One region of the Embleya sp. NPDC059237 genome, then DNA from elsewhere that is predicted to be linked to it. Evidence: riboswitches for the same ligand, from Rfam matches in the RefSeq annotation. Region 1 holds a riboswitch; the other holds the start of a gene.
The links. A riboswitch is a leader RNA that binds a small molecule or an ion and turns the genes downstream of it on or off. The one in region 1 is predicted to bind glycine.

Region 1 (3,400 bases):
ACCGTGGCGTTGAGCTTCATCGTGCACGAGCCGAGCGGGATCATGCCCCGGTCCAGCGCGTAGTCCTTGTCCGCGAGCCGGCGCAGGTAGCGCAGCATGTCGGTCTCGGAGCGGTGCGTGTGGAAGACCGGGTGGGTCAGGAACTCGGTGTCGCGCAGCAGCCCCGAGGGCAGCGCGTCGGCGGTCTCGGCGTCGAGCGCGGCCACGTCGCCGCTCACCCCGAACGCACCCCATACCGCCTCGACGTGCGCCCGCAGCGTGGTCTCGTCACACGTGATCGCCACGTGGTCCGCATCCACCGGCCGCAGGTTGACGCCGGCCGCGCGGGCCGCGGCGAGCACCTGCTCGGCCCGACCCGGCACCCGGGCGGTGACCGTGTCGAAGAAGTCGCCGTGCACCACCTCGACGCCGCCGGCCCGCAGCCCGCCCGCCAGCACCGCCGCGTAGCGGTGCGTGCGGCGCGCGATCGAGGCGAGCCCGTCCGGCCCGTGGTAGACCGCGTACATCCCGGCCATCACCGCGAGCAGCACCTGTGCGGTGCAGATGTTGCTGGTCGCCTTCTCCCGGCGGATGTGCTGCTCGCGTGTCTGCAGCGCGAGCCGGTACGCGGGCGCGCCGTCGGCGTCCACCGACACCCCCACCAGGCGGCCCGGCATGCTGCGGGTCAGCTTCTCGCGGACCGCCAGGTAGCCCGCGTGCGGGCCGCCGAAGGCCATCGGCACCCCGAACCGCTGGGTGGTGCCGACCGCGATGTCGGCGCCCATCGCGCCGGGCGCGCGCAGCACGGTGAGCGCGAGCAGGTCGGCGGCGACCGCCACCAGGGCACCCTGCGCGTGCGCGGCCTCGATCACCGGGGTCAGGTCGCGGACCAGACCGTCGGTGCCCGGGTACTGGAGCAGCACCCCGAAGCAGCCGCCCTCGGGCAACCCGTCGGCGGTGTCGGCGACCACGACCTCGATGCCCAGCGCCTGCGCGCGCGTGCGCACCACGGCGATGGTCTGCGGCAGCGTGGCCGCGTCCACGACGAACACGTCGCTCTTGGCCCGGCCCGCCCGGCGGGCCAGCGTCATCGCCTCGGCGGCGGCGGTGGACTCGTCGAGCAGCGAGGCGCCGGCCACGTCCAGGCCGGTCAGGTCGGTGACCACGGTCTGGAAGTTGAGCAGCGCCTCCAACCGGCCCTGGGAAATCTCCGGCTGGTAGGGCGTGTAGGCGGTGTACCAGGCCGGGTTCTCCAGCACGTTGCGGGTGATCACCGGCGGGGTGAAGGTGCCGTGGTAGCCGAGCCCGATCATCGAGGTCAGCACGGTGTTGCGGGAGGCCAGCTCGCGCAGTTCGGCCAGCACCTCGGCCTCGGTGCGCGCGGCCGGCAACTCGAAGCCCGCGAGCGCGCGGATCGCGGCGGGCACCGCCGCGTCGGTCAGCTCGTCCAGGGACCCGTAGCCGATCGCGGCGAGCATCTTCGCCTGTTCGTCGGTGTCCGGACCGATGTGCCGGCCGGTGAACGGCGACGCGGCCTCCAGGCCGGTCAACGAGCCGGGGCCGGAGGGGAGTACGGCGTGAGCACGCGTCGGGGCAGGGGTGCGCGGTGTCATCGCGAAAGGCCTCCTGGATCGCTCCTGGACGGACACGCGGGTCGCGCGCCCACCGGCCTCCCCCTCTGTCATCGGTACCTGAGAGCTTCACCCCGCCCGGAACACCGGCGGGGCCGGTCCCACGAACGCGATTTGCACCGTCGGCGAGGATCCGACCCGACTCGGCGAGCCACGTGCGGATCCTGCTTTCCAGAGTGCCCACGACCACGCGGTACGGGTGCCTGAGAGATTCCGGGGAGGAGTTGCTCCTTCGGCGCCTCGTGCGGACGACACGAGGACTCTCCCGCGCGAACGTAATGGGCGGCTTCAACGGTATCAGCGTGGCATCGGATGCGGACGGGACGCCAGGCCGGAGGGGTGCGGGTTGTCAGGTCGACGGGAGTGACGGGGGCGGTGGGCCGGGGTCGGCGGGCTCGGCGGGCTCGGCGCCCGTGCCCGGCAGGGGCAGCGGCTCCCCCGGTCGCAGCGCCGGGTCGGCGAGGGCGAACGTACGCACCCGGCCCGGTTTTCCGCCCGGGACCTCGAAGCGCACCGTGACGCGGCCGATGCCGCTGCCCTGGACCCAGCCGGGGCCGAAGTCCTCGTGGACCACGTCCTGGCCGGGGGACCAGGAGACCCGCTCGGGGCCGGCCTCGGCGGGCTCCTCCCCCGTCGGCCCCGCGTCGTCGTCCTCCGGCCCCTCCGCCGGCGTGTCGGCGACGCCGAACAGGTCCTGCTGGGCGAAGTCGGCCAGGCCGCTGACACCCACCCCGAGCAGCCGCACCCCGCCCGTGACGTCCACCTGGGCGGCCAGGCGACGGATCGTCTCGCGCACCACGCCCGGGTCGTCGGTGGGGCCGCGCAACGTCTCCGAGCGGGTGAGCGTGCTGAAGTCGTAGCGACGCAGCTTCAACACGATGGTGCGGCCGGAGCGGCCGGCCGCGCGCAACCGCTCCACGCAGCGGATCGAGAGCCGGTCCAACTCCCTGGTGATCCGCTCACGGTCGACCAGGTCGGTGGCGAAGGTGTCCTCGACCGACACCGACTTGGCGTCCCGGTCGGCCACCACCGGGCGCGCGTCCAGGCCCGCGGCCAGGACGTGCAGGCCGTGTCCGTGCGCCTGGCCCAGCAGGCGCACCAGTTCGCTCTCGTCCACCGCGGCCAGGTCGGCAACGGTGTCCAGGCCGGCCCGGCGCAGCACGTCGCCGGTGGCCGGGCCGACCCCGGGCAGCGCGCGCACCGGGAGCGGGTCGAGCATCGCCCGTTCGGTGCCGGGCACCACCACGCACAACCCGTCGGGCTTGTCCGCCTCGGAGGCGATCTTGGCCAGCAGTTTGGAGGTCGCCGCGCCGACCGAGCAGGTCAGGCCGGTGGCGGCGTGGATGTCGGCGCGCAGGCACACGGCGATCTCGGTGACCCGGGCGGTGTCCAGGGCGTCGCCGTGCGGGCCCGCGTCCAGGTCGATGAACGCCTCGTCCAGGCTGAGCGGTTCGACCAGCGGGGACAGCCGGTGCAGCAGCTCCATCACGGTGTCGCTGACCTGCCGGTACAGGCCGAAGCGGGGGCTGAGGAAGGCCGCGTTGGGGCAGCGCCGACGGGCCTCGCCGATGGACATCGCGGAGCGTACGCCGAAGACCCGGGCCTCGTAGGAGGCCGTGGCCACCACACCCCGGGCGCCGATGCCGCCCACGATCACCGCCTTGCCGGCCAGGCTGGGCTTGGCGACCTGCTCGACCGACGCGTAGAACGCGTCCATGTCGAGGTGGAGGATGCCCGGCGCCTGTCTCACACCGCGCAATCATGACGCACCGCTCCGACATCTTCGGTGA
Region 2 (3,400 bases), on a different contig from region 1:
ACCACGTCGCCGAGCGCCTCGGCCGCGTGCTGGGTGATGCCCACGACGGCGGGGGAGGCCGCCTCGTCGAGCCACTCGTGTTCCTTGCTGTAGCGCAGGTGCTGGGGTGCGTGCACGGGTCCATTCTCCATTCGAATGAGGTAAGTCCGTCCCTCAGGATGATTTGGGACGTTTTCCGGTGATATAGGAAGGGGTTCGGCTCAGCCGCGCTTGTAGAACGGCAGCGCCACCACCTCGACCGGCTCGGCCTTGCCGCGGATGTCCACCGCCAGCCGGGTGCCCGGTTCGGCCCGCTCCGTCGCCACGTAGGCCATCGCGATCGGCATGCCGAGCGTCGGCGACGGCGCGCCGGAGGTGACCTCGCCGACCCGCTCGCCGCTGTCCGCGTCCACCACCGGGTAGCCCGCGCGCGGAACCCGCTTGCCCGGCGAGGTCAGTCCGACCAGCGTGCGGCGCACATCCGCCTCCGCCGCGGCCAGCGCCTCGCGGCCGACGAAGTCCTCGGGCTTGTCCAGCCGGACCACCCGGCCCAGGTTGGCCTCGTACGGCGTGGTGTCCCGGGTCAGCTCGTGGCCGTACAGCGGCATGCCCGCCTCCAGGCGCAGCGTGTCCCGGCAGGACAGGCCGGCCGGCACCAGGCCGTGCGGCTTGCCCGCGGCCAGCAGCGCGTCCCACAGCGCGACCGCGTCGCCGGGCGCGGCGAACAGCTCGAAGCCGTCCTCACCGGTGTAGCCGGTGCGGGCGAGCAGCACGGGTACGCCCGCGACCTCGGTGCGCAGGATCGCGTAGTACTTGAGCGCGGGCAGGTCGGCGTCGGTCAGCGAACCGACGATCGTGGTCGACGCGGGCCCCTGCACGGCGAGCAGCGTGTACTCCTCGGACGCGTCGCGCACCGTGGCGTCGAAGTCGCTCGCGCGGTGCTTCAGGCTGCCCGCCACCACGTCGGCGTTGGAGGCGTTGGCCACCACCACGAAGTGCTCCTCGCCGAGCCGGTACACGATCAGGTCGTCGACGATGCCGCCCTCCTCGGTGCAGATCATCGTGTACCGGGCGCGGTCGATCCCGATCTTCGAGACGAAACCGACCAGGGCGTGGTCGAGCGCGCGGGCGGCCTCCGGGCCGGTGACCTCGATCTCGCCCATGTGGGTGAGGTCGAACAGGCCGGCCGTGGTGCGCACCGCGGTGTGCTCGTCCCGCTCGCTCCCGTACCGCAGCGGCATCCGCCACCCGGCGAAGTCGGTCATCGTGGCCCCGAGCGCGTCGTGCACGGCGTCGAGCGGGGTCCGGCGGTCGGTGGTCATGCGAAGACTCCTTCGAGGGGACGCCGGCGGAAGCCCCCGGCGGGCGCGAACCGGTCCGGGGCATGCCGGACGGCGCGGACCCGGGCGCGGGCCCGAGGTGCGACGAGAGGTGACGGGTGCTGCGGCCCGTACCGGAACGGGGACGGGCCCCGGGTCAAGAACCGGAACGAGTACGAGAACGAATTCGAGGACAAAGGGGGCTCCCTGCCATGGCGTTCAGCCCTTTTCGGCCAAAGTCGGTCGAAAAGTGGGGTGCCCTCCCCTTCTGTCATCGGAACCTGAGAGCTTCATCCCGTCCGCCGCTGCCGCGCCGGACCGGGATTTGCACCGTGGGTGAGCCGCACCGACGGTGCGCCTGCTTTCCAGAAGTGCCTGACCCATGCGGTATCGGTGCCTGAGAGATTCCGGGGAGGAGTTGCTCCTTCGGCGCCCCGCTCGATGGCGAGGACTCTTCCGCGTGGGGTCGACGGCCGTTATGAGGTTGTGCCCGGCATGCTAGCGCGTGTCGTCAATCCCCCGCCGGGGCCGGGGAGCGCCGGCGCCCGCTCGCGCCCTCGGTGCGACACCATGCGCAGGGCACGTGGGTTCGGGACATCAGGGGAGGATTCGTGGAGACGGATTCGGCGGGGGCGCATACCGGCGCCGCGGCGGGCGGCATGTTGATCCCCCGGTCCGTGCACGACCTGCGGGAGGAGCGGAACCGGGCGGGGGAGCGGGACGGGGTCCGGCGGGTGGACATGCTCTCCTATCCGGCCTCGTGCGTGCTCGTGGTGACCGGCCTGCCGGGCGCGGGCAAGAGCACGCTCCTGGCCCGGGTGGTCGCCGCCGGGCCCGCGGTCGCGGTCCTGGACGCCGACCTGGTCCGGGCCCGCTGGGCGGTGCGGGTGGGGCGGCTGCCGTACCGGGTCTACCGGCCGCTGGTGCGGCTGTCGCACTACGGCGAGGTGGCCCGGGCGCTGCGTGGCCCCGGCGCGGTGGTGGTGCACGACAGCGGCCGCAATCCGATCCTGCGCCGGGTACTGGTGCGCGCGGCCCGGCGGCGCGGCATCCCGGCCCACGCGCTGCTCCTGGACGTCACGGCCCATCAGGCGCTTTCCGGCCAACGTGCGCGCGGGCGCGGGGTGTCCACCGCGGTGTTCGCCCGACACCACCGGGAATGGCGCGCGCTGCTCGCCCGGCTCGCCCCGTGGCTGGACGCCGGACCCGCCCTTGCCTCCGCCCCGGGCGGCTTCACCTCGTGCGTACTGCTCGACCGCGCGGCCGCGCGGCAACTGCGCCGGATCGTTTTCGCAGACCCCCTACCCGGACAGTCCCGACGGCGGGATGCGGACAAGTCGTAAACTGCGCCGGACACCAAGAGGAGCACCACCATGCCGTTCCCGGCCAATCCCGTGGAGAGCGCGCTCGTCGCGGCGATGCGCGACCCGTCCCGGGCCGAGGCCCTGTTCGAGGCGCTCGCCGAGGCGGACGTGTGGGTGCCGCTGCCCGAGGGGGGCAGCGCCGCCGACACCGAACTGACCCTGCCCACCGCCGAGATCGACGGTCTGCCGTATGTGCCGGTGTTCTCCTCGGAGGAGCAGTTCCGCCGGCTCGCGGGGCCGATGGCGGGCACCGTGGCGCCGATGCGCGAGTTCGCCCGAGGGCTGCCGCCGCACATCGGCATCGTGGTCAACCCGGGCGGCGAGGCGGGCATCCCGATCCCGCCGCCGGGTGTGCTGGAGCTGGCCCGGCTGCCCGGCGCGGCCCACCGCGGCGCACGGGTGCGGCTGTACGAGCCCGACCAGGAGCCGATGGACTTCCTGATCGCCGCCGCCGCCGAGTTCATCCACGTCCCCGTGGTGCTCAGCGCCCGGCGCGGCCTGGGCGAGGTCGAGTCCGATCCGCCGGTCCTGTTCGTCGGCGTCGAACTGGACCGGTGGCAGGAGGAGGACCGGCTGGCCGCGATCGGCGCCCTGGAGCGCGCGCTCGGCCGCGCCGCGTGCCCGTGGCCGGTCAACGTGGTGCTTCTGGACGTGGCGCAGGATCCTGTGGGGGACTGGATGCTGGAGCGGACCCAGCCGTTCTATCTGCGGGCCGACCAGCGCTGAGCCCGTCCGGCC

Region 2: it holds a riboswitch for glycine, as region 1 does, so the genes downstream of both, gcvT (glycine cleavage system aminomethyltransferase GcvT) here and gcvP (aminomethyl-transferring glycine dehydrogenase) in region 1, are expected to answer to the same signal.

What each region holds. Positions count from the first base shown of each region.
Region 1 is NZ_JBHZAE010000004.1:558,020-561,419, forward strand. It holds gene gcvP (aminomethyl-transferring glycine dehydrogenase) at 1-1,592, opposite strand, end outside; glycine riboswitch at 1,792-1,888, opposite strand; gene ACFXKZ_RS16585 (DNA polymerase IV) at 1,960-3,360, opposite strand.
Region 2 is NZ_JBHZAE010000001.1:293,384-296,783, forward strand. It holds gene gcvH (glycine cleavage system protein GcvH) at 1-116, opposite strand, end outside; gene gcvT (glycine cleavage system aminomethyltransferase GcvT) at 201-1,301, opposite strand; glycine riboswitch at 1,674-1,767, opposite strand; gene ACFXKZ_RS01275 (AAA family ATPase) at 1,910-2,641, shown strand; gene ACFXKZ_RS01280 (enhanced serine sensitivity protein SseB) at 2,672-3,388, shown strand.